DNA from 2 places in the Rossellomorea sp. DUT-2 genome. Region 2 is predicted to be linked to the other one. Evidence: riboswitches for the same ligand, from Rfam matches in the RefSeq annotation. Region 2 holds a riboswitch; the other holds the start of a gene.

Region 1 (4,784 bases), on a different contig from region 2:
AAGGGTATGGTGCGGCTTTTTAGCATCTCTTTTTTTATATGGATGACAACTGCCGGCCAATATTCTTGGGTGGTTTTTTTTGTGTTTATGTACCCTCCCGGAAGATACGATAGGTGTTTCACAAACATCATTCAGAAAGGAGGAACTTACATATGGCAAAGGATTTCCGCTACTTATGTTATCCCTATATGAGAGAGTCAGTTTCAACTGTAGATTTTGAGATCCGGACCGATTCACTGTCGACTAAAATCGGACTCGCGTCATCAATGACGGAACACTTACCGAAATTGCACGGCGATTTACTATATTTAGCTGAGATGGCGTACCATCTCAATGGCTCGGTGCGGGGAATTACGGCCATCATGGAAGAGGACTTGAATAAATTGAGCCAAATGTATGATCGTTATGTGTCGGAAGTCGAGGATCGTATTCAAACCTTTGTCCTTCCGCAAGGCTGTACAGCCGCATGTACGCTTCATACCTGTCGCAGTGAAGCGAAAAAGTCCGTCCGTGCCTTACATAAAGTCAGTACTGAGATGAAAGTGGAAAATATTTTATTTAAATACGCTCATTTACTGGCAAATGTCCTGTTTGTGATGGCTGTGTATGTGAATAAATGTGAAGGGATTGAAGAAATTCCTTTTGTGAGTAAATCGTATAGCGACAAAATATAGAGAAGCGGGGAAGATGAAATATGAAAAAGTCAGGGTTAAATAGTTTACTATTATCAATCATTCTGGTTGTTTTCGCAGGGTGCAGCAATGGGGAAGAAGTAACATCCACAAAGGAAGTCAAGCCTGAAAATGAGTCTTATTCTGTGACCGATGACAGGGGAGAAGAAATTAGCTTTGAGAAAGTGCCGGAAACCGTTATTTCCTTACAGCCGAGTAACACAGAGATTCTCTTTGCCATAGGAGCCGGAGATAAGGTAACCGGGGCAACTGAATACGACAACTATCCTGAAGAAGCGAAGGAGATTAAAAGAGTGTCGGATTCCATGACGGTCAATGCTGAAGAGGTCATTGCACTAAAGCCGGAAGTTGTCATTGCTTATACTACTGGAGACGATGCCGGAGTGAAGCAGCTTGAAGAGGCGGGATTAAACGTATTCGTCATTCAATCTGCCCAAACCTTTGAAGATGTTTATGGGGATATTGAACAAATTGCAACGGTAATGGGAGTAGAAAAGAAGGGGAACGAATTGGTAGACGGTATCAAGCAACAGATTTCAGATGTGAAAGAAAAAGTAAGCACGCTAAAGGAAAAAGAACAAGTATATTTTGAAATCAGTCCATCTCCTGATATCTATACAGCTGGAGCAGAAACATTTCAGCAGGAAATACTGGAAACGGCCGGGGTCGAGAATATCTTTGTAGATCAAAAAGGCTGGGTGAAAGTTGCAGAAGAAGAAATCATTAAACGGAATCCTAATATGATTTTAACGACAGTGGGGTATGTCGACGAGCAGACAGCCGAAATCAAGTCCCGGGAAAGCTGGAAAGATGTACATGCAGTGAAAAATGGCCAAGTCTATTTCTTGGATTCAGACATTATGTCAAGACCGGGACCACGTATTGGAGAAGCCGTTGAGCTTACAGCCAAAACGGTGTATCCGGAATTGTTTTCTGAATAAGATTGAATGTTAGATGGGGAAGACAATGATTTGAAAGAGGGATCATTGTCTTTTTCTGATAGATTGTTACTTTTTGTAGGTTTTGTAAAGCAAACATATTAGTACTGTCTTCTTTCTAAATAGCCACATATTTTTGCGGGGAAATCCTTTTCATCACAAGTTCAACAATCTTTAACATTGTGATAAAGTTAACCTAACATCATCACGTTAGGAGAATTCAACATGAGTAAACTGGAAGTCATAGTCTTGAATGAGGAGGATGCCAAAGTGGCAGAAGCATCCGGAGCAGATCGTCTTGAATTGGTGTCTGCCATACATGAGGGAGGATTAACTCCTGATTTTCATGTGATAGAAAAAGTATTAGGGACTGTTTCGATTCCTGTTCAGATTATGATCCGATTACATAGTAAATCTTTCTCGTATCAGTCTGATGAATTGCATACCATGGCCGATCAAGTTAGAACCATAGTTGAAATGGGAGGACGAGGCATCGTTTTTGGCGCATTATCACCTGAAGGTAAGCTTGATCCCAACGCTTTAAAGGAGATCGTACAAAATGCGAAGGGTCAATCGATTACTTTTCACCGCGCTATCGACCTCTCTGATGATCCAGTAGCCCTATGTAAAGGAATATTCCAATCAGGCTTAAACGTTGATCGAATTCTTACATCAGGCGGAAAATCTGAAGTGAGTAAGGGATTGGATACGATTGGTGAAATGAGGGAAATAGAGAAAATGGGTGGTCCTATCATCATGCCGGGTTCGGGCTTAACTGTGGATAATATAGGCGAAATACACAGCAAGCTAAAAGCAAGAGAATATCATGTAGGATCAGGTGTCCGTCATAATGGGAGCTATGACTTAGGGATAGACTCTAAAAAGGTAATGGAAATCAAAAGTGTGATTATGTCCTAATTTGATTTGTTACTATACTACTATTGGAAAAAAGAATGAATCATGGTAAAAATAGTATGTAATACAATAGAATACTATCAATATTTCTACTAGGGGAGTCCGATACATTGCTTGGACTGAGAGGAGAACGCATAAGTTCTTTGACCCTTTGAACCTGATCTGGATGATACCAGCGTAGGGAAGTAGTACGAAAGCGCTTATTTGTGTTTTGAGGCGCTTACTACTTTTTGACATTTCGGGTTCTGATTATTCAGGACCCTTTTTTGTGTCTTCATGTCCTTTTGTTTAACAATGGGAAGCCTGACGCAGTAACTTCCAAGATCCAATCAAAAGGAGGAGAAGTTAAGTGGCAATCGAGTTAAAGACGCAATTTAAAAACAGTAAAAAAGTATATGTCGGAGGTTCAAGGCCAGACATACTTGTACCGATGAGAGAAATTGAACTGAGTAGGACGAATGTTTCCTTGGGCGTGGAAGAGAATGAACCGGTTCGTGTATACGATACAAGCGGACCATATACAGATGAGCGTTACCAAGTCGATATTCATAAAGGGTTACCTCCCGTTCGCACAGAGTGGATTCAAGAACGTCAAGATGTCACGGCTTACCCGGGACGTGAAATCGAGCCGGAAGATAACGGCTATAAAGGAGACGATCCTCGTGCAAACGTAGAGTCGTTCCCTACTATCAAACGTACCCCAATGCGGGCAAAAATGGGGCGTAATGTGACTCAAATGCATTATGCGAAAAAAGGAATCATTACACCGGAAATGGAGTTCATCGCGATCAGGGAAAATGTTGATCCTTCATTTGTAAGAGAAGAAGTAGCAAATGGCAGGGCCATCATTCCTGCCAATATCAATCATCCTGAATGTGAACCGATGATCATCGGCCGTCACTTTCATGTGAAAATAAACGCGAATATCGGAAACTCTGCCGTATCATCTTCCGTTGAAGAAGAAGTGGAGAAAATGACGTGGGCAACTCGTTGGGGTGCCGATACCATAATGGACTTATCAACAGGGAAAAACATTCATACAACAAGGGAGTGGGTCATTCGAAACTCCCCTGTCCCTGTTGGTACGGTACCGATCTATCAAGCACTTGAAAAAGTAAACGGAATTGCAGAGAATCTTACATGGGATGTGTACCGGGATACATTAATCGAACAGGCGGAGCAGGGAGTTGACTATTTCACCATTCATGCAGGTGTATTATTGCGGTATATTCAGCTGACGGCTGAGCGTACAACAGGCATTGTTTCCCGTGGAGGTTCAATCATGGCACAATGGTGTCTTGCCCATCATAAAGAGAACTTTCTTTATTCACATTTTGAAGATATATGTAAGATTTTAAAAGCCTATGATATCTCCGTTTCCTTAGGAGATGGTTTAAGGCCCGGATCAATTGCTGATGCGAATGATGAAGCACAGTTTGCCGAGCTTGAAACATTGGGCGAGCTAACCAAAATTGCTTGGAAGCATGATGTACAGGTGATGATTGAAGGCCCTGGTCATGTACCGATGCATATGATTAAAGAGAATGTGGATAAGCAAATGGAAATCTGTCATGAAGCTCCTTTTTATACCTTGGGCCCATTAACGACAGATATTGCCCCGGGGTATGATCACATTACTTCCGCCATAGGGGCTGCCATGATCGGTTGGTTTGGAACAGCCATGTTGTGCTATGTAACACCGAAAGAGCATCTCGGATTACCGAATAAAGATGATGTGAGAGAGGGTGTCATTGCATATAAAATCGCTGCACACGCAGCGGATTTGGCGAAAGGGCATCCAGGGGCACAAGTAAGAGATAATGCCGTTTCTAAGGCTCGATTTGAATTTAGATGGAATGACCAATTTAATTTATCCGTGGACCCGGAACGTGCAAGGGAATATCATGACGAAACACTTCCTGCAGAAGGGGCAAAAACGGCCCATTTTTGTTCAATGTGTGGACCGAAATTTTGTTCAATGAGAATATCACATGATATAAGGGAAATGAAGGAAAATAGCATTGATGACGCTCATAAGGAAATAGAAAAAGGGCTGAAAGAAAAATCGAAGGAGTTTGTGGAAAATGGATCAAACATCTATCGATGAACCTCTTAGCCATGTACTCAAATTGAAGAATGAGATCGTAAAGCTCAATCAGAGAGTCATCCAACTCGAAAAAGAAGTGAAGAGCATTCAGGAAAACTGCAGGCATGTCTTCTATGAAACGCAAGTAACAAG
Region 2 (18,072 bases):
CAGAATTTCAAACCATTGATCGTGATTTAATGTAATGGACATAGAGTCGATTGCATGTTGAATGCGTTCCATTTTACCTGAACCGACGATGGGCATAATGTTTGCCGGGTGATTAAGAAGCCATGCATATAGAACCTCGTCAATTCCCTTTGCACCTGTTTGTTCTTGTACCTTCTTCAAAGTATGTTGAAGGCGAACGGCTTTCTCATCTTCTCCTCTGAAGATCGCCCCGCCTGCAAGTGGTGACCAGGCCATCGGCGCGACACGTTTCTCTTGGCAAAGGTTTAACGTACCGTCTTCAAAGTTTTCTAAATTGTATGCAGATAATTCGATTTGATTGGTGATCAATGGAAACGGTAAGTAGGATTGAAGCATATTCCATTGATGATCTTTAAAGTTGGATACTCCGAAATGACGGACCTTTCCTTCTTCTTTCAATTTAGTGAAGGCTTCCGCCACTTCTTCTCCATTCATAAATGGATCTGGCCTGTGAATCAATAATAAATCGATGTAATCCGTTTTCAGGTTCCGCAGGGAGTTTTCAACAGAAGCCAGAATGTGCTTTTGACTCGTGTTGTAATGATGTGTTTTATGTTCAGGACGATTGTCGGAAGGTAGGACAATACCGCATTTTGTCACAATTTCCATCTTTGCTCGTAAGGACGGCTGTAGGTTAAGAGCCTCACCAAATAACGCCTCACATGTATACGAGCCATAAATATCTGCGTGATCAAAAGTCGTGATTCCGTTTTCAATATTGTGCTGGATTAAAGAAAGGGTGTCTTCCTTTGATTGATTCCAGTCTGCAAGTCTCCACAACCCATGAATGATTCTTGAGAATGATAAGTCTTCCGTCATTTGTATTCTTTGCATCGATACTACCTCTTTTCATATGGTATGTAGACATTCTTTCATAGTCATACTAAACGTATATTACTATGTTTCGAAAGGAATTAAAAATGATTCAACCTCTTCATGATTTATTATTGAACTGGAAGGTTCCTCCTTCCTCCATAGAGACCGTGGGCCATCATCACAATGTTTATAAGGTGAAGAGTCGGGAGAAGACGTTTTATTTAAAGAAGAGATTGAACTCTTCAGTGGAGAAGCGAATAGAAGAGCTGCTCTTAACTTCTTTTTTATTGGAAGACGGACTTCCTGTCGAAAGGCCACTGCTAACGATCTCGCATCAGCCATATGTACGACAACATCAAGTTTTCTACTCCCTGTATCAAGCGCTGAAGGGGGTACCGATACAAGTCTATTCCTTAACTTCTTTGAAAATGGTGGGTACATACCTATCCCAACTCCATGGCAGTCTAAAACAATACGTCTGTAAATTCGAGGTAGAAGAATGGAAAGTTGAAACACATTTGAGAGAGTGGATAAGCGTGCAGGATTCAACAGTGATAGAAAGGTGGGGGGAAGGGTTTCTTGGTAGGCTGAATGATTGGTCCTTTTCTTATAGCAAATTGCCCCATCAACTTGTCCATAGCGACTGTCATCCGCGGAATATTCTCGTGAAAGAGGAAAGGGTGACAGGGATCATAGATTTCGAGAGGATACGAAAAGCATCCCGCATAGCAGATGTCTGTTACTTTCTTGCAGGGATGCTTAAAGACAAGGTCAAGCAGGGTGAGGATGAGCAAATTGAATGTATCCATGCCTTTATGCAGGGCTATCAGTCCGATGGAACTTTAACTCAGGAAGAAAAAGAACTGATGCCATTCTTAGTCATTATCTTTCTTCTTCAATACACCTTTTTTTACAATCAAAAAGGGTATTCACACGTTGCATCTACATACATCCCGTTCATTAACAGGCTGGTAAATTCCGGTGATTATGAGAGGGTCTTTCAAATGTAAGTCTATTTAAGAGGAAATGCTTGAATATCCATCTTTTCTGTGGCAAAGTAGGGAAGAAGATAACGTTTAAATTTCATAGTACAAGTGTAGGGGGACCGGTGTGGCCGGTTGAGATTGTATCCTGATAAGATACTGACCCTTTGAACCTGAACTGGCTGATACCAGCGTAGGAAACATTCTCTTAAACATTACATCATCATGTTTAACAATGCGTCCCTCGCTGAAGCCTGGGGCGCTTTTTTGTTGTTGTGTCCTGACGGTCTAAGGTGTTTTACATTCATTCTCTCTACTAAGTGAAGAATAAGTATAAACGTTACAACTACATATAAGGATTTGGGGAGGAATCATGATGAAAAAATGGATGTATATCATCTGTTCTGTCTTTCTTTTAACTGCTTGCAGTGGTGGAGGAAATACATCATTACAGAAAGAAGGTCTTAAAAAGGTTACGGTTGTACTGGACTGGACACCGAATACCAATCACACTGGATTATACGTTGCGAAAGAAAAGGGATACTTTGAAGATCAGGGGCTGGATGTGGATATCATCTTACCTGGTGAGGCAGGCGCAGATCAACTCGTTGCCTCGGGTAAAGCTGAGTTCGGAGTTGGATACCAGGAAAGTGTCACGCAAGCAAGGGTACAGGACGTACCACTCGTATCTATAGCTGCGGTCATACAGCATAATACATCCGGGTTTGCTTCACCTAAGGATAAGGGTATAACGACTCCAAAGGATTTTGAAGGGAAAAGTTATGGAGGATGGGGATCACCTGTAGAAAAAGCCGTCATGACGTCGATTATGAAACAAGAAAACGCAGATGTAGAGAAAGTGGATTTTGTAAACATGGGAGATACAGATTTCTTTACTGCCGTGAAACGGGATGTTGACTTTGCGTGGATCTACTATGGATGGACAGGGATTGAAGCAGAGCTTCGCGGTGAGGATTTGAATATGATGTACGTAAAGGATTACTCTGAAAAACTGGATTATTATACCCCTGTCTTGACGACGAATGAAAAGATGATTGAAAAAGACCCTGAAACGGTTAAATCATTTTTATCAGCTTCTTCAAAAGGCTATCAGTTTGCAATCGACAATCCGGAAGAGGCCGGTGGGATCCTATTAGATGCAGCTCCGGATCTTGATAAAGAATTAGTCATGAAGAGTCAGGAATGGCTGGCTCCTAAATACAAGGATGACGCTGACAGGTGGGGAGAGCAGAAGCTGGAGGTTTGGGAAAACTATGCTTCATGGATGTATGATAACGATTTATTAGATAAGGAATTGGACAGTAAAAAAGCATTCACAAACGAATTCTTACCAAAATAAGAGGTGAACAAAATGGGGAACGCACTCGTAAGCATACAAATTATTCCGAAGACGAAAAATGGTGAAGATGTTATACCATACGTGGATGAAGCCATCGCGATCATTGAAAAATCCGGTGTCCGTTATGAAGTCCATCCATTAGAAACGACAATGGAAGGGAATTTACCTGACTTATTTAAGGTGATTGAACAAATGAATGAACGAATGATTGAAATGGGCAGCTCAAACGTCATTTCTCAAATCAAGGTATTATATCAGCCTGTCGGGATTGAAATGAATCAATTGACGGAGAAGTATAAAGGATGAAAGCATGGATATCGAAAGGATGGAGACCCTTCTTGGTCCTCATCCTTTTATTCATCATTTGGGAATTCACCATAAGAGTATTTGAGGTGCCGGCATGGCTAATGCCTTCACCTTCAGAAATATGGGCGGAAGGAGTCGCCTCTTGGTCAACGTTTACAGGACATCTTGCTTCGACAACTCTCCTTACGATCGGAGGGTTTGTGATTGGATGTACAATTGGAATAGGGACAGCAGTGGGTCTGCACCTTCTGCCTAAAGTAAGAGAAGCGATATATCCACTTATGATTTTGTCTCAAAACATTCCGATTATCGTCTTGGCTCCTTTACTTGTTATCTGGTTTGGATTTGGACTATTGCCGAAAATCATTGTCATTACCTTGATCTGTTTCTTTCCGGTAGCGGTCTCGGCATTGGATGGATTCAGGCAGACAAACGCAGAGTACATCCTTTACATGAAAATGTCGGGAGCCACAAAAGGTCAAATCTTTCGAAAAGTTGAATGGCCCCATGCACTTCCTTCCATCTTCTCAGGATTGAAAATTTCAGCTACCTATAGTGTGATGGGGGCGGTGATTTCAGAATGGCTAGGTGCCCAGAAAGGAATTGGTGTCTATATGACTCTTGCCTCTTCTTCCTTCAGGACAGACAGGGTATTTGTAGCCATCTTTATGATTATGCTGCTCAGCCTGGTTTTCTTTGGAATCATTTTGTTATTAGAAAAGATCATGATTAAGTGGAACCGAAAGGAGGACAGATAACGTGACGACTTTATCCATACAAAATATGTCTAAATACTTCGATGGGGAGCTGATTCTCGATGAGCTTTCCATTCATGTTGAAGAAGGTGAGTTTGTCTCGATCCTCGGTCCTTCCGGGAGCGGGAAAAGCACGCTGTTTCACGTGATCGGCGGGTTATTCACACCCGATTCAGGGGATATTCAATTAGATGGAAAATCGATAAATGGTCAAAGAGGAACCATCAGTTATATGCCTCAAAGTCCGTCCCTCCTGCCGTGGAGGACCGTGATTGAGAATGTGATGCTTGGCCAGGAGTTACATGGGAAGAAAGATAGGGATAAAGCAATGAGCATGATTGAACGGGCAGGCCTAAAGGGATATGAGAATGCGTATCCTGATGAATTATCCGGTGGGATGAAGCAGCGGGTGGCGTTTATTCGTGCCCTTGTCAGTCCCCAATCCTTCTTATGCCTGGATGAGCCCTTTTCTGCCCTTGATGAATTCACACGATTGGACATGCAGAAATGGCTCCTTTCCATTTGGGAGGAAGACTTGAGTTCTGTTCTATTTGTCACTCACAATATTGACGAAGCCCTGTTCCTGTCAGACCGGATCATTGTATTATCGACTCGGCCAGCCAGGGTGCAGAAGGAGTTCAAAGTACCATTTTCACGTCCCCGCGACAAAGAGATCCTCTTAACGGAGGAGTTTCTGAAATGGAAAACGAGCATTTTTGAGGAGCTTTCTCAATATGTGTAAACCATCCTTGATTGATGCACATATTCACTTGGATTTATACGAAGGATATCAGCGTGATAAGATTCTGCAGGAACTTGAACTGTATTCTGTAAAAGCGCTCATATCTGTATCGTTCCACCTTCAATCTTCCAGGACAAATATAGATCTCTCAAGAAAAGATGCAAGGATCAAACCGGCTGCAGGTTTCCATCCGGAGCAGGAACTGCCTTCAGAAAGAGAAGTCGACGAGCTTCTATCATTGATTGAGCTGCATGAACAGGAAATAGTGGCAATTGGAGAAGTAGGATTGCCTTATTATAAATTGAAAGAACATCCTGAAGTTGAAGTGGAGCCGTATATCGATCTCTTGGAACAGTTTATTATTGAATCAAAGAGGATGAACAAACCGATTATCCTTCATGCAGTGTATGAACATGCACCGATCGTTTGTGACCTGTTAGAAAAACACTCGATAGAAAAAGCACATTTTCATTGGTTTAAAGGAGATGAAGAGACCATTGAAAGAATGATGCAAAATGGGTATTTCATCTCCATCACCCCTGATGTCCTTTATGAGCAGGAGATACAAGAGCTTGTTAAGAAGTACCCAATCGAGAAACTTATGGTTGAAACAGATGGTCCTTGGCGTTTTGAAGGCGTCTTTCAGGGAAGGATGACCCATCCCGGAATCATGCATCGGTCCATTGAAAAAATCGCCGAAATAAAACGCATCAAAGAAGCAGAAGTATATAAACAGCTGTTTAAAAATACAACTGAATTTTATGGGATTTCCTAAATCATTCTTCTCTTGCATCCTTGGTGCAGGAGAAGTTTTTTTATAAACATCATTTACCATCATATTTATCAGTGAGATAACAAAAGATGATTGTAATGACGTTTAGGAAAAGGTGAAAAGAATGGAACTGAATGATCAATATATGCCCTATCAAGCTGGCGATGTCGTATATGTGATTTATCGCAATCCACATACACAAAGTGTCGCCAACGTACAGGAAGCAGCCGTAGTACATGATCCGGAAAATCCGAACGAACTGGCATTATTTTTATACGAAACCTATTATCCGTTAACACATGAAATGGCGGTTTATTCTTCAGAAGCTGAAGCGGAGCAAGCCTATACTCAATCATTTGGAGACCTGTAGGAGGGATGAATCATGGTAAAACCGTTCGTGCCACAATTGGTCTACTTTGAACCGAATGCCTTGGAATATCCCCTGGGTAAAGAGCTCAAAGAAAAGTTTGAAAAAATGGATGTGGAAATCAGGTACACAACATCGCATAACCAGGTTCGTAATTTGCCAGGGGACAACCATTTCCAGAAATACCGGATAGCAAAATCCACATTAGTAGTCGGAGTGAGAAAAACGTTGAAATTTGATACATCCAAACCGTCTGCTGAATATGCCATCCCATTTGCAACAGGGTGCATGGGGCACTGTCACTATTGCTATCTGCAAACAACGATGGGGAGTAAACCATATATACGAACGTATGTGAATGTGGATGAAATATTTGAGTCGGCGGACAAGTATATTGCAGAAAGAGCTCCTGAATTCACACGCTTTGAAGCAGCTTGTACGTCCGATATCGTAGGAATTGATCATCTCACTCATACCCTAAAACGAGCCATCGAGCATTTTGGTGAATCCGAGCATGGCAAGCTTCGTTTTGTGACGAAATTTCATCACGTCGACCATCTGCTTGATGCGAAGCATAATGGAAAAACCAGATTCCGGTTCAGTATCAATGCCGATTATGTGATTAAGAATTTTGAGCCTGGTACATCTCCTCTGGATAAGCGCCTAGAGGCAGCGGGGAAGGTAGCTAGAGCAGGATATCCATTAGGATTCATAGTGGCACCTATCTATATCCACGAAGGATGGCAGGAAGGGTATAGGCAAATGTTTGAACATTTGGAAGCTCACCTGCCGGAAGAAGCGAAAAAGGATTTAACCTTTGAATTCATTCAACATCGTTTCACAAAACCGGCTAAAAGAGTCATTGAGAAAAATTATCCGATGACAAAGCTTGAACTTAATGAGGAAGAACGGCGATATAAATGGGGTAAATACGGGATTGGCAAGTATATCTATCAGAAGGATGAAGAGCAGGAAATGAAAGATCATCTGTATGCCTACATGGAAAAACATTTTCCAAAAGCGAAGCTCGAGTATTTCACATAAAAAAAAGGGACTGATTACAATACAATGTCAGTTGTAATCAGTCCTCTTAATGTAGTTGTGGTAGAAGATTTTCCAAATCTTTTACCCGCATGGCAATTTCATCACAAATTTCTTGATAGTGTACCCATTCTTCAATAAGTGTCGCAGAACGCTTCCTTGGATTAGGCAAATTCCAATAGATGACTTTATCCTCTAATTCAGAAGGAATCTCTATCTTATCATCAAATTCTGTATCCTGAATCGCAACAATAACCGAAGCGTTACCAAGTTCATTCATCTCAATGCGTGTAAGTGGGAATGTACTAATATCAATACATAACTCTTTCATTGCTAAAACGCTGAATTCAGCACGACTCTCAGCAGCCCATCCGGCACTTTTGAAAGACCAATCTGACACATCGAGCTTCTCGGCCCACCCTTCAGCTATCAAGCTGCGCTGTTGACTACTTGAAAGAAAATAGACTGTTTTATTCATTTTAGGTATGTTCCTTTCTATTTTCATGCTGTTATTACTATTTACCCAATCACGTAGCATTTAATCATTAAATGTAAAAAAGAAAAGATTGGAAGTTGATCTGTAGTCATATAGAATCATTCAACTCCCACATATTGTGTTGGGCGTGAGGAGAAACATAGTAAAAATGTTTTAATTCACCCTTAATCTTCTTCAATTATTAAAAAAATCAGTATAATAGGAAATGGAGAATGAAGAAGCAGCGAAAAAAATGGATGGGAAGGCAGTTCAGGAAGAGCTAATAGAAAAAATTAAAAAATAATAGTTTTGCTAAAAGTAATTAAGGGTAAACATCTCTTAATTATTTTGTATTAGATAGGGGAGGTACATCTATGAAATTTAATTTAACAACGAAGATTATCATTGCCTTAATACTAGGGGCGATTGTGGGATTACTGCTTAATATTTTTGCTAAAGATATATTTGATATATTGGATCCTTATCTGTTTACACCGTTAGGGAAGATATTCCTTAACCTCATCAGCATGCTTGTGGTACCCATTGTGTTTCTATCCATCGTTCTTGGATCTGCAGGTCTGGGTGACCCTAAGAAACTGGGGAGAATAGGGTTGAAGACCATTGTCTTCTTCTTATTGACTACCTGTATTGCCATCGTGATTGGTTTATCCCTTGCTTATGTCATTGATCCCGGTATGGTAGAGGGAATCGACAAAACACAATCAGAAGGCTTTGAAACGGAAGATGCTCCTCCAGTGGGAGAGACTCTCATGAACATTATTCCAAAAAATCCACTTACAGCGATGACAGAAGGAAATATGCTGCAAATCATTGCATTCGCCATCTTTATTGGATTTGGATTAACAACTTTAGGAGATAAAACAAAAGGAATATTAAAGCTTGTTGAACAAGGTAATGATCTTATGATGTACCTTGTGACACTCGTAATGAAATTCGCTCCATACGGAACGTTCGGATTGATCGCCTCTGCAATCGGAAGTCAAGGTATGAGTGCCTTGAAGGCGATGTGGCTTTATTTTGTAGTCGTCCTTGCAGCATTGATCATTCACGCTATCGTTACCTACGGTGGAACGATCCTCCTTTTGGCAAAAAAGAATCCGCTTTGGTTCTTCAAGAATTTCAGTCCTGCGATGAGCGTAGGATTCAGTACGTCAAGCAGTAACGCGACGCTTCCCATCTCAATGGATGTTGCCCAACAACGTTTAGGCGTATCGAAATCAGTAAGCTCTTTCGTTCAACCATTAGGAGCTACCATCAATATGGATGGTACTGCGATTATGCAGGGGGTTGCAACCGTCTTTATCGCTCAGGTATATGGTGTTGATTTATCATTGGAACAACTGATTACGGTTGTACTAACGGCTGTTTTAGCCAGTATCGGTACAGCAGGGGTTCCTGGAGTCGGATTGATCCTTCTTGCAATGGTTTTAAGCAGTGTAAACCTGCCGGTAGAAGGAATTGGATTAATTCTGGGGATTGACCGCCTGCTTGATATGGCGAGGACTTCCATCAATATTTCAGGAGATGCAGCGTGTGCGTTGTTTGTATCAGAATCTGAAAAGAAACGTACGATCAAGGAACAAAGAGGAGAGGCATAGTCTCTTTTCGTTTCCATTAAATCGAGTCTATGGCCTTAAAAGGCCATAGACTCGATTTTTTATATCTATTTTATTTCATCATAGCGCTCTAAAGCCCTTTTCCTGGCTGCTTTATGATCGACGACCGGATAGGGATAATGTTCTCCCAGGGCCACCCCCGCAGTTTTCAGAATATCCACGGAAGCTTCTGAAGGATTGTGGATATGTTTATGGGGAACGTCTTTTAATTCAGGAACCCACATCCGGATATAAGTGCCTTCTTTATCGAATTTTTCACTTTGAAGGGTTGGATTGAAAATACGGAAGTAGGGGGCCGAATCAAAGCCGGATCCTGCAACCCACTGCCAGCCCATTGAATTATTGGCGAGGTCTGCATCAATCAGTGTATCCCAAAACCATTGTGCGCCTTCTTGCCAAGGAATCAGTAAATGCTTGGTCAGGAACGATGCGACGATCATTCTGACACGGTTGTGCATGAACCCCGTTGCCCATAATTCTCTCATTCCTGCATCGACGATGGGATAGCCTGTCTCTCCTCTTTTCCATCTTTCCAAATGATCCCTCTCCTTCTGCCATTGGAACTCCTTGAATTTCTCATTTACAGGTCGTGTGGTGGACTCAGGAAAATGAAGCAGGACGGAGTAGGAGAAGTCCCTCCAAATTAATTGTTTAATGAAGGGCTCAACCTGCACTTCTTCCATTTCAAGGAGCGAATGATACAAACTTCTCACTGATATGACCCCAAGGGTTAAGTAAGGGGATAAAGTAGAGTGATGGCCTTCTGCAGGAAAGTCTCTTCCTTCTGAATAGTCCTTGATGCTTTTTTTAACAAAGGCATTATACCTTTTAATAGCGGCTTCTTCGCCGGGGTCCCAAATGCTTTCCATGATGTGAAACCAGGGAATAGAGGGCATGAGACTTAAATCGCCCAGGGATAGACACTCCACATCGAGGTCCGGGACCTCCATCTTCTTCACGGATGGGAGAGGTTTCGGGATTGCCTCCTTCCTTAATGATTTATAAAATGCTGAGTAAACTTTATAAGGGGTGTCGTCATCCTTTTTGATTTTCCAAGGAGGAAGAAGAAGTGTCCCTTCGAATGTTTGAACATCTACCCCCTTTGAGGACAAAGAACGGGCTAAAGCGAGATCCCCCTCATAGGCTCTTGGATCATAGACTCTATTCCAGTAAACCCCCTGTGCATTTGTTTTCTGAACCCATTGGGGGAGAAGATCTTCTACTTTTCCTTTATCTATCCAAAGTCGCCCGTTAATCGATTGAAGGGATGTTTGAAAGGCTTCTAAATTCTGATGCAGCCACCACTTCTTAGCTTCTCCAGAGGGGGAGTGAGAGGTCTCCTCATCCAGGATATATAGAGGAATCACCATACCTTCTTGAGAAGCTCTATAGAGAGCAGGGTGATCGTGAATCCGAAGATCTTCCCTAATAAGGACAATGATGCGTTTTGTCATGTTTATCCCTCCGTTTAAGTCAAATGCGTCAATTCTTTACCTAAAGTATAGTAAAATAAACAGGGTGATACAAAAATCGATGGGTTTAATCGAACGTTTACTTGAAAATGGAAATCAACTTAGTGTAATATTACACTATAAAAGAAGTAAGGTGTGAATCGATGACAAAAGAAGAGATCGTTCTAATCATTTCAGATAAATTGAGGCTCATACGAACAGAGGCAGGTTATACACAGGATAAGATGGCGAACATTATCGGATTATCCAAAAAAACCCTGGTTCAAATTGAAAAAGGCAGAGTCATGGCCGGCTGGACCGCGGTCATTGCCATTTGTGCGTTGTTTAAAGATAGTGAAACCTTAACCACCAGTCTTGGGGGGGAGCCCCTTGAAATAATAGAGACCATTGCCCGGGAAGGCATTGATTATCGGAAGGAAAAAACGTTGGGCGGGAAGGTCTGGTGGAAAGATGTAAAGAAGAATGATGAATACATTCTTCAGCAGAACCTTTTCAGTCAGCACTTCCGAATTTTGGACTTCGAGGACTACCGGATTTACAGCAGCTTTGACGAGAAGAATGCCCATAACCGTTTTGATGAGTTAACGGGTCAGTAATACATAATGGAGGGACGAACCTTTTATAGGTCCGTCCCTCCATTCGTTCCATTTATTTTACGACCAGGACACTGGTTTCGCAGTTTTGAGTGACTTTTTCACTGACGCTTCCGAGCACCCATTTTTTCATGCCGGATTTACGGCTGCTCCCGACTACTACCAGGTCTGCCTGGATTTCTTTGGCATATTCACATATGCGTTTTGCTTCTGAACCGGATAGGTGAATATAATTTGCTTCAATCCCGTAAGGAGAAAGTTTTTCTTTCGCATTTTTTAAAAAGTGATGTGTAGAGGAGGGTGTCTTAATTTCATGACGTTCTTCCTCCGAAGTATGAACCTTGTTGTCGGGTGAAACCGACAGATTCCCCATATAATTGTTATCAAACCCTGGTGACGTATCCGCTAATGCATGGGTAGGGGTATAGTTGTCATGACTTTCATTTGCTACCTTTTCATCTGATATATGGAGTACGGTTAATTGTGTATCTATAGAACCTTTTATTAATTTTTGTACTTCATCCAATGCTTTCTTGCTTCCATCGGTTTCGTCATAAGCTAACAAAATATGTTTATACATCAAAATCACCTCATCAATAGGATATCTGTTATTTACCCAATATTAAGCTTTTTAATCTTTTTCGGGAAAACGATGAATGGAATAAAGACCATTTTAAAAGTGATTCAACATTTGCTTTTTCACAAAAGGCTGTTTTCGTAAACTTTGTTGCTTTTGAAAAAGCGAGTAGTGGTTGGTTTCCACTCCCGGTGCTCGCTTTCCGCGGGGCGTGAGTTGAGCCTCCTCGGACTTTGCCCTGTGGGGTCTCAACTGTCTAGCTCCAGGGCTTAGGGTCTCGAGGTCATAAGACGAGTCTGCCAAAAAGGCAAAGAGCGCCTTTCCGGCAGACTCGTCTTATGCTTGTCGCCCCTGGGCAAAGCCCCTCCGCTTTTCGGACTTTCTCCCGCAGGAGTCGAGCACCTTCCGTTCCAATCAACTTTCTATGTCTGGGTTTCTTACTATAGGATAATATAAAGACCATTTTCAAAGTGCAGTATATTTTAGCTTGTATATTAGAAATAATGTTCCATTTAATCACAAACTGGTTGCCAGACCTCCTATGTTAGATAGCAACAATCTTTGCGAAAAGAGCTAATCAAAGAAAGAGCAGAACGGGGGAAGATCCGTTCTGCTCTTTCTTTTTGATTAAAATCATATAATAGCAAGAATAATGTTTAGTTTAAGTGGTTCTGATTACAGCATGCTGATAATCCAACCAATGACAACAATTGCTCCAACGACCATTAAGATTGTACGTACCATTAAAATCACCTCGACTTATAGTATCAATGAAATATGTTTTGTATTACTAACCGGTTAATGTAAAGTTACCCTGTTAAATGATAGTTAAAACCTACTCCGCATTATTATTTAACCAGGCTACTCCTTCAGGCGTAATTTCTGTTCCAATTCTCCCCCTCTGGATCAATACATACCCGAGATCCTGGAGTTCGTTTAATCTCGTCCGAATTTGTTGAACGGATAGAGGAGTGGAGCTTCGTTGCAGGGAAGAATAAATCTTTTGTCTGCTGGCTCGCTTTCCTTCTTCGAAAAATTCAACTAGCGCGGTAAGGATTTTTACGTACTCTCCGGTTTTGGACATTGAGATAGCAGGAAGGGAAAAGGTACCCTTAGTATGTTCCTTTTCAAAGAAATTATTATCATTTTTCGGTAATTGATGAACCGTTAACCGATTTTGTTCAGCAACGGTGATCATGTAAAGAAGTGTATTCTTAAGTTCACGGATATTCCCGCTCCAAGGTGCTTTCTTCAATGCATTTAATACAGCATCGTCGATTGCGGTGATTTTGCTATGTTCCATACGAAGGAAATTCTCGATGAGAAGGGGAATATCTTCGCTTCGATCCCGGAGACTAGGGAGCTGCAATGATAGAACTTTCAAACGGTGATAGAGATCTTCACGAAACGTCCCTTCCATTATTAAGGTTTGGAGATCCCTGTTGGTAGCGGCAATGATCCTGACATCAACAGGAATGTTCTTGTTTCCACCAATCCGTCTGATCTCCATCTCCTGAAGAACTCTCAGGAGCCTCGCTTGAAGCTTTAGGCTAATATCACCGATTTCATCAAGAAACAGGGTACCCCCGTCTGCTTGTTCAAATAATCCTTTTTTTCCTCCTTTTTTTGCGCCGGTGAAGGCTCCGTCCTCATAGCCGAATAATTCACTTTCTAATAGATCTTCAGGCAATGCGCTGCAGTTTACAGCAAGATACGGACTGTTCTTTCGGGACGAATCATTATGCATGGCACTTGAGAACAGTTCTTTTCCAGTACCGGTTTCCCCATAAATTAAAATCGGAAGCTCACTTTTTGCGAGTTTTCTGGCGATTATCTTGGTTTCATTAATAAGGGCACTTTCCCCCAGTATGCTGTCAAATGTGTATTTGGCAATATATCCTATCCGCTGCAGCTCCCGTTTTCGAACCTTTTCCATCTCGATGGTTTCTTCCATATCTTTAAACGTTGCGACAATGACTCCCTCTGCCTTCAAACGGAAACGATAGATCATCACATTCTGCTGACGGAGAGTAAAATATTGTTGATCTTCATCCTGTTGGGACGTCAAAAAATGATTGAGCTCGATATTCTTGAACACCCTGTTTAGTTTTTTTCCTTTCGCATGGGTAGCTGTAATCCCAACCATTCGTTCAAGCACTTCATTGAATACGGTAATTTCTCCGTCTTCCTGAAAGGCAAGGATTCCATCATTTACACCATCCACTACTTTATTTAAAAATTTATTTAACGTTTTCGCCCTTCGATTGATGGCACCCAGCTTTTGACTGAGCTCGATGATCTTTCTTGTATAGCGATCGGTGATATCGAAGGTCAACTGCTCTGACAATTGAAAGTGATAGATGATTTTCATAATGGTATTCAAATCGATCAGGCGTACACCGATATCGATCTTGCTGGGAATGGAAGGGGGGATGCTTGCTGTTTCTCCAGGTGAAATGGCAATGTCAATTTGTCTAGGGTAGTCTCCAATTGGAGAGTATGGAATGTAATCGACATGATCTATTCCTAACCGTTTCAAGGTAGAGACTGCTTCTTTGGCTGTTTCAATGAAATCATTCACATAAAGTATCTTTTTTCCCGGAGGTAATTCGAAAATACGATCTATGTATTCGTAATTGACGGTTCGACGTGCTTTAATGATGGTGCATGAGCCGAAATCGATATATTCCTTCACTTCTGGTGCGATCAGCGCAGAAGAATAAACAATCAATTCATTGGTGAAAAATGTAGGAATCCCTTCATCACAAGAATAACTCGTTATATTGATCAGTTCTCCGAAAACGGATTGTAATTGCTCCTTAAGAGCTCTTTCTGTTTCCTTAGTTCCAGCTAATAGAATTAATTCGTGTTTCATACGTTTCCCCCTGATGGTTTAATTGGTTTATAAATGGTTTAATGGTTAAGTTTATTTTAACCGATAATAACCATTAACACATCTAAAGTTTGTATTTTCAGATAATTATTGTTTGGCACGGAACTTGCATGTACATTTGTGAAGTAAATCATACTGTCAAACGGGGGGAAAGAAATGGAGAAAGAACAAAAGGCCTGGAAGGTGCCGCATACATTTATCATTGTTTTTTTCGTTGTACTGGCTGCCGCAATTTTAACGTATGTCGTACCAAAGGGGCAATTCACTACAGAAGAAATCACGTTCATGCAGGATGGAGAAGAACAAACGAAAACGGTATTAAATCCTGATTCGTTCAGTTATTTAAAGGATGATGATGGAAATCTAATTCGAGAAGGAACCAGTCTTTTCGAGGCGGGTGGCGGAATCGGATTCCTTAATTATGTATTTGAAGGTCTTGTATCAGGGGATAAATGGGGATCCGCTGTAGGTGTAGTCGCCTTTATCTTAATAATTGGTGGAGCGTTTGGTATCATCATGAAGACAAGGGCCATTGAAGAAGGTATCCTCAAGGTCATTGAGAGAACGAAAGGAAAAGAATCTCTTATCATCCCTATTATGTTCTTCTTATTTTCATTAGGGGGAGCCGTGTTCGGTATGGGGGAAGAGGCGATCGCCTTTGCCATGATTCTCGTTCCAATCATGATTGCGATTGGATATGATGCGATCACTGGAATCATGATCACCTACGTGGCGACTCAAATCGGTTTTGCCACTTCATGGATGAACCCATTCGGGGTGGCCATCGCCCAAGGTGTTTCAGGTGTTCCGGTTCTTTCCGGAGCGGGTTTCCGTATTGTTATGTGGATTGTCTTTACACTTGTGGGAATCATTTACACATGGAGATATGCCCAAACGATTCATAAGGAACCTAAACGAAGTCTATCTTACGCTTCTGATGAATACTTCCGTAAAGAAGGCAGAGTACAAGACTTAAATACCCAATTCACTTTGGGTCATTCACTTGTCATATTAACGGTTGCAGCAGGTATTGCCTGGATCATTTGGGGAGTGGTGGAACACGCTTACTATATCCCGGAGATTGCAAGCCAATTCTTTACGATTGGATTAGTTGCAGGAATCATTGGCGTTCTATTTAAATTGAATGGAATGTCATGGGATGATATAGCAGATGGGTTCATCGAAGGAGCGAAGGATTTATTGCCGGCTGCATTAGTTGTAGGTATGGCAAAAGGAATCGTCATTATCCTTGGTGGAGATTCACCTGACGCTCCTTCTGTATTAAATACGATGTTATATGGAGCAGGACAAGTGGTCGGGGATTTCCCTGAAGCCATTTCTGCCTGGTGTATGTATGTATTCCAGTCTGTATTCAACTTCTTTGTTGTATCTGGTTCTGGTCAAGCCGCTCTAACAATGCCTTTAATGGCTCCACTTGCAGATATTGCCGGAGTCTCGCGTCAAGTAGCGGTCCTTGCCTTCCAATTAGGTGATGGATTAACCAATATTCTTGTTCCGACCTCTGCTGCCTTACTCGGTACACTTGGAGCTGCCCGTGTCGATTGGGGTATATGGGCTAAATTCATTATTAAATTCATGCTCATTCTATTCGTTCTGTCATCGATCTTTGTTATAACGGCAACACTCATCGGTTTCTGATTTCATTTATTGTACCGAACCTTGTTATAAGGTTCGGTACGATTATATAAATAAGAAGTGAAGGGAGCAAACATCATGCTGACATTAATTCAAAACGGAGAAGTTTATGCTCCAGAATTTTTAGGGAAAAAGGATATATTGATAGTAGATAATAAAATAGGTTTTATTGAAGATAAGATTGAACCTCCTCATCAATTTGTGGATATAAAGCTTGTAGATGCAACAGGTAAATATGTTGTTCCTGGATTTATAGACTCGCATGTACATATAATGGGTGGAGGCGGCGAGGGCAGCTTTCGTACGAGAACACCGGAAATTCAACTGACTCAGGCCACACTTGCCGGTATCACGACTCTTGTTGGTGTGATTGGAACAGATGGAACGACGAGAACGATGGCAAGTCTTGTGGCGAAAGCAAATGGCCTTGAAGAAGAGGGGATTACCTGCTACGCGCAGACCGGTTCTTATCAAGTGCCCTTGAAAACTCTTACCGGTAAAATCGAGGACGATATTATATTAGTAGACCGTATCATCGGAGTAGGTGAAGTAGCGATTGCTGACCATCGCTCATCTCAACCCACAGTAAACGAATTAACGAAAATTGCTTCTGCTGCCCGAATCGGGGGCATGCTGTCCGGTAAATCCGGAATAGTCAATGTTCATGTAGGAGATAGTCATGACCATTTAAAGCTTCTGGAGGAGATAGTTGATACAACAGATATTCCGATCAAACAATTCTATCCAACCCATATCAATCGAAATGCCCATCTGTTTGAAGCTGGGATTCAGTACGCTCAAAGAGGTGGTTATGTAGACTTTACGACCAGTACCATTCCCCAGTTTCTTGAAGATGGCGAAGTGAAATGCAGTAAAGCGCTAAAACGTATGCTCGATGCAGGTGTACCGGTGGAGCAAATCACATACACCTCCGATGGACAAGCAAGCTTACCTAATTTTGATGGGGACGGAGAACTGATCGGATTACAGATAGGTCAGGTGTCGAGTCTATACAGTGAAGTAAGGGAAGCTGTTCTGGAAGAAGGCATTCCGTTAGAAACAGCCATTAAAGTCATAACATCAAACCCTGCCAAAATCCTGAAGTTAAAGCAAAAAGGTCACGTTGAGGTAGAGAAGGACGCTGATCTGGTGCTGCTGGATAAGGATACGCTTGAAGTGAACACGGTGTTTGCCAAAGGTAAGTTGATGGTAGAGAACGGGGAAGCGGTTGTGAAGGGCACGTTTGAATGATTTTAGGTATTAAAGTAGCTTGGAGCCTTGGGGCTTTGGGCTATTTTTTTTGTTAAAGACAAGATTTATTGTCAGCTGGGGGGACGGCGAAATTGTGGATGAAACGGCGGAATTCTAAATATATCGGCGAAACGGCTTCTCCTGAATTTTTTGCTATCCGGGAGGGATTACCCCCATTCCCTATCCGACCACAGACGGAGGAAAAAACCACCAATAGACCCTCATGTTCTTCGGGTATTCCATATACTATTAAGATAGTTAATCATTGATGGGAGAAGGGTATTTATGAAAAAAATGATTGAAATCTTTAAGAATCCAATTTTTCTAAAGTTGTTCT

The links. A riboswitch is a leader RNA that binds a small molecule or an ion and turns the genes downstream of it on or off. The one in region 2 is predicted to bind thiamine pyrophosphate.
Region 1: another riboswitch for thiamine pyrophosphate. It lies ahead of thiC (phosphomethylpyrimidine synthase ThiC); the one in region 2 lies ahead of ACOSV2_RS00465 (ABC transporter substrate-binding protein).

Annotation. Positions count from the first base shown of each region.
Region 1 covers NZ_JBQPEO010000006.1:35,112-39,895, forward strand. Annotated here, with positions in the region: gene ACOSV2_RS19780 (hypothetical protein) at 153-674, shown strand; gene ACOSV2_RS19785 (ABC transporter substrate-binding protein) at 695-1,633, shown strand; gene ACOSV2_RS19790 (copper homeostasis protein CutC) at 1,856-2,548, shown strand; TPP riboswitch at 2,630-2,746, shown strand; gene thiC (phosphomethylpyrimidine synthase ThiC) at 2,895-4,652, shown strand; gene ACOSV2_RS19800 (hypothetical protein) at 4,630-4,784, shown strand, end outside.
Region 2 covers NZ_JBQPEO010000001.1:76,661-94,732, forward strand. Annotated here, with positions in the region: gene ACOSV2_RS00455 (aldo/keto reductase) at 1-873, opposite strand, end outside; gene ACOSV2_RS00460 (phosphotransferase enzyme family protein) at 960-1,865, shown strand; TPP riboswitch at 1,944-2,055, shown strand; gene ACOSV2_RS00465 (ABC transporter substrate-binding protein) at 2,215-3,198, shown strand; gene ACOSV2_RS00470 (thiamine-binding protein) at 3,211-3,504, shown strand; gene ACOSV2_RS00475 (ABC transporter permease) at 3,501-4,262, shown strand; gene ACOSV2_RS00480 (ABC transporter ATP-binding protein) at 4,264-5,001, shown strand; gene ACOSV2_RS00485 (TatD family hydrolase) at 4,994-5,776, shown strand; gene ACOSV2_RS00490 (transcriptional regulator SplA domain-containing protein) at 5,898-6,143, shown strand; gene splB (spore photoproduct lyase) at 6,156-7,184, shown strand; gene ACOSV2_RS00500 (phosphatase) at 7,231-7,659, opposite strand; gene ACOSV2_RS00505 (dicarboxylate/amino acid:cation symporter) at 8,031-9,275, shown strand; gene ACOSV2_RS00510 (cryptochrome/photolyase family protein) at 9,341-10,747, opposite strand; gene ACOSV2_RS00515 (helix-turn-helix transcriptional regulator) at 10,909-11,361, shown strand; gene ACOSV2_RS00520 (universal stress protein) at 11,414-11,938, opposite strand; gene ACOSV2_RS00525 (sigma-54 interaction domain-containing protein) at 12,771-14,810, opposite strand; gene yfcC (putative basic amino acid antiporter YfcC) at 14,985-16,487, shown strand; gene iadA (beta-aspartyl-peptidase) at 16,563-17,735, shown strand; gene ACOSV2_RS00540 (MFS transporter) at 18,021-18,072, shown strand, end outside.